2 regions of the Arthrobacter sp. genome follow, and region 2 is predicted to be linked to the other one. Evidence: riboswitches for the same ligand, from Rfam matches in the RefSeq annotation. Region 2 holds a riboswitch; the other holds the start of a gene.
What was found. A riboswitch is a leader RNA that binds a small molecule or an ion and turns the genes downstream of it on or off. The one in region 2 is predicted to bind cyclic di-AMP.
Positions count from the first base shown of each region.

Region 1: it holds a riboswitch for cyclic di-AMP, as region 2 does, so the genes downstream of both, RTN46_RS14885 (LysM peptidoglycan-binding domain-containing protein) here and RTN46_RS01145 (M23 family metallopeptidase) in region 2, are expected to answer to the same signal.

Region 1 is NZ_DALZXY010000104.1:2,265-5,659, reverse strand. Features, by position in the region: gene RTN46_RS14895 (hypothetical protein) at 8-430, shown strand; gene RTN46_RS14890 (MBL fold metallo-hydrolase) at 427-1,089, opposite strand; cyclic di-AMP (ydaO/yuaA leader) riboswitch at 1,433-1,583, shown strand; gene RTN46_RS14885 (LysM peptidoglycan-binding domain-containing protein) at 1,587-2,480, shown strand; gene RTN46_RS14880 (CarD family transcriptional regulator) at 2,682-3,347, shown strand.
Region 2 is NZ_DALZXY010000003.1:50,935-54,329, reverse strand. Features, by position in the region: gene serC (phosphoserine transaminase) at 1-699, opposite strand, end outside; gene RTN46_RS01150 (metal-dependent transcriptional regulator) at 928-1,626, shown strand; cyclic di-AMP (ydaO/yuaA leader) riboswitch at 1,713-1,925, shown strand; gene RTN46_RS01145 (M23 family metallopeptidase) at 1,929-2,711, shown strand; cyclic di-AMP (ydaO/yuaA leader) riboswitch at 2,806-2,994, shown strand; gene RTN46_RS01140 (NlpC/P60 family protein) at 2,999-3,395, shown strand, end outside.

The DNA of each region.
Region 1 (3,395 bases), on a different contig from region 2:
TGAATCCATGAGCAACACCCCCGCGCGGCCCCGCAGGTCTGTCTTCTTCCTAATTCCTATCGGCGCATTGGCGGGCATGGCCCTGGCCATCCTGAACTTCCAAGTGCTCTACGCAGCGTCAGTGGAGTCCCAGGAGCTGACGAGCTACATCCTCTGGACCCTGCTCGGCGGCGCGGCGCTGGGTGCATCATTTGCCTGCCCGGCCAGCGTGGTCTCATTCCTCAGCGCAGATTCAGGAAAGTCCCGGCGCTTTTGCGCAGTGGCCGCTGGCTTGGTCCTGGCAGTGTGCTGGCTCCTCTACGCGGCCGTCTCGGCGTCCGGAGGCACGCCGGTAACGGTGCTGCTGCCCGCGGCAGCGGTCGTAACGACGGCCGCCGGGGCCTGGTTCGCATGGTTCACAGCCCGGGCCACGGCGTCGGACCTGGATTAGTGAGATCCGCCGATCATCCTCGCCAGGGCATCGCTCGGTGAATCAACCTCCGCACCGTGGGCGAACAGGATGCGCTCAGGGCCAAGGGCAGCAAGCCGCTCCAGGGACTCCTCTGCCCGGCCGGAATCAGAGGTGAATGCCCCGGGTCCCCGGACCACCTCACCCTGGGCTACCGCAGCGGCATCCCCGATGAAGAGCGTCCCCGTTGCCTCATGGAAAAGCGAGATGTGTCCTGCCGTATGCCCCGGCGTGGCAAGCACCTCCAAGTCCTGGATCATGGCACCCTCACCGATGGGACTCACATGGCGCGGTGCCCGAATATCCGGAGAATCTGGCCCGCCTGCGTAGATCGCGGCCAGCGGGGCCCGCTCGGCAATAGCAAAAAGAGAACCGACATGGTCCATGTGCAGATGGGTCAGCACAATGTCGCGGACATCGGGCCACCCACCGCCCAATGCCTCAACCGCCGCACCGATACCCATCTCGGCGTCGGGCATTCCTGTGTCAATGACCACAATTCCGTCCGGCTGGGCTACGGCATAGCAACGCACATCCATAATCAGCTGGTGCGGGCCTGCGACGCCGGCAGGAATCACCACCTCGCGCACCACGCCCTGGACGGGAAGCCGCGCTCCGCGGCCACCGGGTTGTTCACTCATGGCCACCCTCCTTCGCTGGATATTGGCCCTTCAAGCGTATTCCCGCGGCGGCGCATCCGTCCCGGGCTTACGGAAAAAAAGCCTGCGTTTCCACCTGCCTCAGCGTCGGCTCCGGAGGCCAAAACTGACAGCACCGACGGCCTGCCGGGCTGCGGAAATGTTGCGGGATGGACGAAAGAAGACAGCCGCCTGTTTATTAGCACGGTGACGTGGCCTACACAACAGCAACACGGCGTCGTTACCGAATTGCAATCCATCTGTAATTCCATGTAGTGTCCTCGGCATGCCGCGATACGAAATGTGCGGCGTCCTTGGCTTGTTACCTAACTCTGCCGCTGGCCAAGGTCCCCTTTTGCAAAACGACGGCAGGGGCGGGGGACCCAATTTTTTGGATCCTTTGAATCCTTGGGGTTAAGCCGACCGGCCCAGGCCGGCGGCCGGGTGACTCCCATCCGAACCCGACAGCTCACCTCGCAGGTATTGGGAGAGGTAATTCCTTGTCTATCAATAACAACCGCGGACGCCACCGCGCCAATTCCACCATCTTGACGACTATCGCCCAGGTCTCACCGGTCAAGGCCCGCGCCTTCGGTGGAACCGCCGCTGCCGTCGTTGCCGGCTCCGGACTCATGTTCGGGATGGCTGCCCCGGCCCAGGCCGGCGTCGTCGCCAATGATGCCAACCCGGCACCCGTGGCTGCTGCCCCCGCCGCGGTCGTCGAAGCCCCGGCTGTCGAAGCCCCGGCCCCGGCCGTGGAGACCGCTTCCACCCACACCGTCGTCGCCGGTGACACGCTGGGCCAGATCGCCAGCACCTACGGTGTGAGCCTGGACAGTGTCTTCGCTCTCAATGGCCTCTCCATGGCCTCGATCATCTACCCGGGTGACGTCATCACCTATGCCGGCGCAGCTGCCATCCAGCCGGCCGCCGCGTACACGCCGGTGGAAAACTACGCCGCTCCGGTTGAAGCCGCTCCCGCAGCAGCTTCGTACACGGATCCGGGCGCCTATGCCGAACTCACCACGCTGAGCACCCCGGTTGCTCCGGCTGCTCCCGCCGCTGCAGTTTCCGGTGCGGGCGCAACCATGCTGAGCGCTGCCTACTCGCAGCTCGGCGCTGCCCAGGACTGCACCGTCCTGGTCGAGGTAGCCCTCCGTGCCGCCGGCCACTCGGTCGGAGACCTGGCCCCGGCCCAGCTCGCCGCCTACGGCACCCCGGTGTCTGATCCCCAGCCCGGCGACATGGTCTACTACGCCGACGGCGGCATGGGCTTTGCCCATATCGCTATCTACATCGGTGATGGACAGGCCATTCACAGTGGCTGGAACGGCAACCAGACCGTTATCCAGTCCGTCAACGTTGGCTCCGGCCCGGTCTACTACCGCGCATAACCCTTAATCCGGCGCGGCCATCCGGTCCGCAGGATGCACGAAAGCGCCCCGTCTGGAAACAGGCGGGGTGCTTTCGCATGCGCCACAGCAATTCCCATGAGCCCCACCCATAGGAACTGCCCGCCCGCAGGCGGGGAACATGGTCCCCAGACGTGAAATAATGAACTATGTCAGACCCGCGGCTCCCCGGCACCTTCACCCATGTGTGTGGTGCCGCAGCCGCGCTTCCGTCACTACTGTCACCGGAATCCGTGCACGTGGCGGGACGACCGTCCCACCGCTGGCCCTGCCCCGGGCAGCGGCTCACGGACGCCGGGTCCGGCTTCAACGCAGCCAGAGGGAAACACATTGACGTTTAACGTAGGTCAAACCGTAGTCCACCCCCATCACGGACCGGCCACCATCTGCCGGCTGTCCAGCAGGATGGTCCGCAGTGTAGAGACTGAGTACCTGGTGCTGGAAGTACATGCCAACAGGCTGGAGGTCTGGGTACCCACGGCGAAAGCCGAAGACGTTGGGCTGCGCCCGATTCTTGATTCACCGCAGCTGCAGGAACTCATGGAGGTCCTCCGGGCTGCCGCGGATACCGAGGAGTCCCAATGGTCGAGGCGCTTCAAGGAGAATACCGAGCTGCTCGCCAGCGGACGGATCGTTGACGTCGCGCGGGTGGTGCGTAATCTCACCATCCGCTCCCTGGACAAGGGACTCTCCCACGCAGAGCGGGATATGCTCCGGCACGCCCGCCGGCCACTGCTCACGGAGATCTCGCTCTCCCTCGGGGTCACCGAGGAGGAAGCATCCGCAGTGCTCGACGGCGTATGGGCCGCCGCGGACACGGCGTTGGCTGAACCGGCCCCCCAGCCCTGACCGTCCCCCAAGGCGCCGCCCTCCAACTGGTATCACCCGGTTGGAGGG
Region 2 (3,395 bases):
GAAGTCGGGAATCCAGCGGTCCGATGCGTTGATCCGGGCGGCGCGTTCTATCGCAGCCGGGGAGAACATTCCAAGCCACAGGCCGCCGTCGGAGGCAAAGTTCTTCTGCGGAGCGAAGTAGTAGACATCTGCCTCCGCGAGGTCGACGTCGAGGCCGCCTGCAGCGGAGGTCGCATCGACCAGGACCAGGGAGCCTTCATCTGCACCCGCCACACGCCGGACCGGAGCTGCAACGCCCGTGGAGGTCTCATTCTGCGGCCAGGCATAGACATCCACGCCGGCTTCGGCGCGGGGATCGGGGCGGGTGCCCGGCTCGGCCTTGAGAATGCTTGATTCGGCCAGGAACGGTGCCTTGTTCGTCGCGGCGGCGAACTTGGAGCCAAACTCGCCGAAGGACAGGTGCTGCGCCTTGTTTTCCACGAGGCCGAAGGACGCGATGTCCCAGAACGCCGTCGAGCCGCCCACACCCAGTACAACTTCGTACCCTTCGGGCGCGGAGAAGAAGGAGGAGAGCCCCTCGCGGATAGACCCAACCAGATTCCGGACCGGAGCCTGGCGGTGGGAGGTGCCCAGCAGCTTGGCACCTGCCTGCGAAAGCGCCTCGATCTGCTCGGGGCGAACCTTGGAAGGACCGGCACCGAAACGCCCATCCTGGGGAAGAAGTTCTGCGGGGATCGTAACTGTGGCGGTTTCGCCCATTTTTGTTTGCTCCAAGCGGGTTGGCAGGGTGCTGAAGATACTCCTCTATTCTGCACCCCGGCCCCGTACTGGACGTATTTGTGAACGGGAGTTGGCGACCAGTCCGGGGCGGGCACAATTGCCCCGGGATTGGCGCCATGGGCTAACGTGGAAACGAACCTGCGGCGCGGTCTGCACCGCTGAGGTTCTACACCCTTTCTTCCGCACGAATTCTAGGAGCGGCTGGTCATGACGGACCTCATCGACACAACTGAGATGTATCTTCGAACCATCCTTGAACTCGAAGAGGAGAACATCGTGGCCCTGCGGGCGCGCATCGCCGAGCGCCTGCGCCATTCCGGCCCGACGGTGTCGCAGACCATTGGACGGATGGAGCGGGACGGCCTGGTGGTGGTTGCGGGAACCCGGCAGCTGGAACTGACCGAGCTGGGCCGGCGCCGTGCCACGGAAGTGATGCGCAAACACCGTCTGGCCGAGCGCCTGCTGGCCGACGTGATCGGGCTGGACTGGGCCTATGTCCATGACGAGGCCTGCCGCTGGGAACACGTAATGAGCGAACGGGTCGAGCGGCGGCTTTACGACCTTTTGGGCCGCCCCACAGAGTCGCCGTACGGCAACCCCATCCCGGGGCTCGAGGCCCTGGGCGGAACAACCGCAGCGGCTCCGGCTGCCGGCTACATGGACCTGGTCTCCGCAGTCGGTGCGGCCGAACCCGGAACCCAGATGAACCTGCTCCGGCTGGCCGAACCGATCCAGGTGGACCCCGAACTGCTGGCGCAGCTGGACGAGGCCGGGTTGCGCCCGGGCGCCTCGATCACTGCCGAGGTGGCCGGGAGCTACATTTCGGTCCGCGTTCCGGGGATCGAGGGAGCCTTGGAACTGCCGGCGGAAGTGGCTGCGCACGTGTTCGTGTCCGGCCAGGCCTAGTCCTTTCATCCACGCGGGTAACGGAATGGTATCTTTTGGGATTTTTCCCCTATAGTGACTTCTGACTACAGCAACAACACCGCTAACCGGTCCGACAGCCGAACCCTGCCACTGGACCGCAGGTGCAACCGTTCGCAGGCAGGGGCGGAGGACCCATCAAGCGGCAGTCTCACTGCCTTGGGGTGAAGCCTCCGAGCAGCGCAGGATCGTCCGCAAACCGCGGATTCCCCTGGGCGTCGTGGGCCGAGTTCTCTACTCGAATCCGACAGCTAACTTCGCAGGCTTTGTAGAGAGGGAACCACTTGTCGAAGCATGCCGCTTCGGGCAGGCGCAGGGCCGAGACTACGGCCGCTCCACTGCGTCCACGCACCGCCGCACGGTCCACTGCCGCCCCGTCAGCTGGACGGCGCCGGGCTGAACCCGTCCGCCGCCCGCTGGGAGGCTCTGCCCAGAAATTCGCCATCACCGCCGCCGCCTCCGGGCTGGTGTTGACCGTTGCCCTGCCAACGACGGCAGCGGCGGTGGATCCCGTACTGCCCCCGGAGGCAACGGCAGCGCCGGCCCCGGTTTCGGCTGATCCCAACGCCACGCTGGAGTTCGACCGAGCCGCCCTGACGAGCAAATTCGATCCGGACGCGAAACTTCAGGGACTCACTGTTGCCGGCACAGATGTCACGCCTGCGGCTGCCAAGGGCACCCTTGCCACTCCGCTGGATTCCGAACTGGTGGAGACCTCCTCCTTCGGATACCGGGTAAGCCCGATCACCGGCACCGCAGGCGAACTGCATACCGGCCAGGACTTCGCCGCAACGTGCGGCACGGAAGTCACGGCGGCCGCCAGCGGCACGGTCAAGTCCGCCGGGTGGCACCCGTACGGCGGTGGAAACCGCGTGGTGATCGATCACGGTAACGGCGTGGAAACCACCTACAACCACCTCTCGGCCATCAGCGTGTCTGTGGGCGACGAACTCGAGCGCGGCCACCTGGTGGGCGCCAGCGGCACCACCGGCGCCTCAACCGGCTGCCACCTGCATTTCGAGGTAATGGTCAACGGCACTCATGTCGACCCCCTCGGCTGGTTGTGACCGCTCCAACACCCTTTCGTGACCTGAGCGTGACATTTCCTTGATGTTGTTATATTCTCGTCACCGTGCCTGATTGGCCAAAGATCAGACACTCTCAGACAGTTCGCCGAGCTCTGCCACTGTTCGAGATCCGTTCGCAAAAATCGCATGGCAGAGGCGGGGGAACCAATTTCGGGTTTCGCAAGAAGCCCTAGGGGTTAAGTTGCCGGACTTAGCAGTCCAGCAACCGGGTGACTCCCATCCGAATCCGACAGCTCACCTCGCAGGCGTTGGGAGAGGCAAAAACTGTGTCAACAATCACTTCTGGCCGCCATCGTGCTGCCCACGTCCAATCCAGCCCGCTTACGGCGCTCTCGAAGGCCGTAACCGCTAACGCAGGGAACGTCGGCCGCCAGGCCGCAGTCGTCGTCGCAGCTTCCGGACTTGTTCTGGCTGCAGGCATGCCGGCTCAGGCAGCATCGGTTTCCACCGACCGCCAGGCCCTTGAAGCAACCCCTCTCAACGTTGTGACCTCCAACGGGACCGTTACGGTCTCCGAGCAGGCACCCTACGATCTTCCGGTTGCACCCCTGGCCGGCTCGCTCTCCGGAGCCGAAACCCGCGCCCAGATCGCTGCTGCCGAACTTGCTGCCGCCGAAGAGGCTGCCGAAGCCGCTGCCGCCCAGCAGGAAGCTTTCGCTGCCC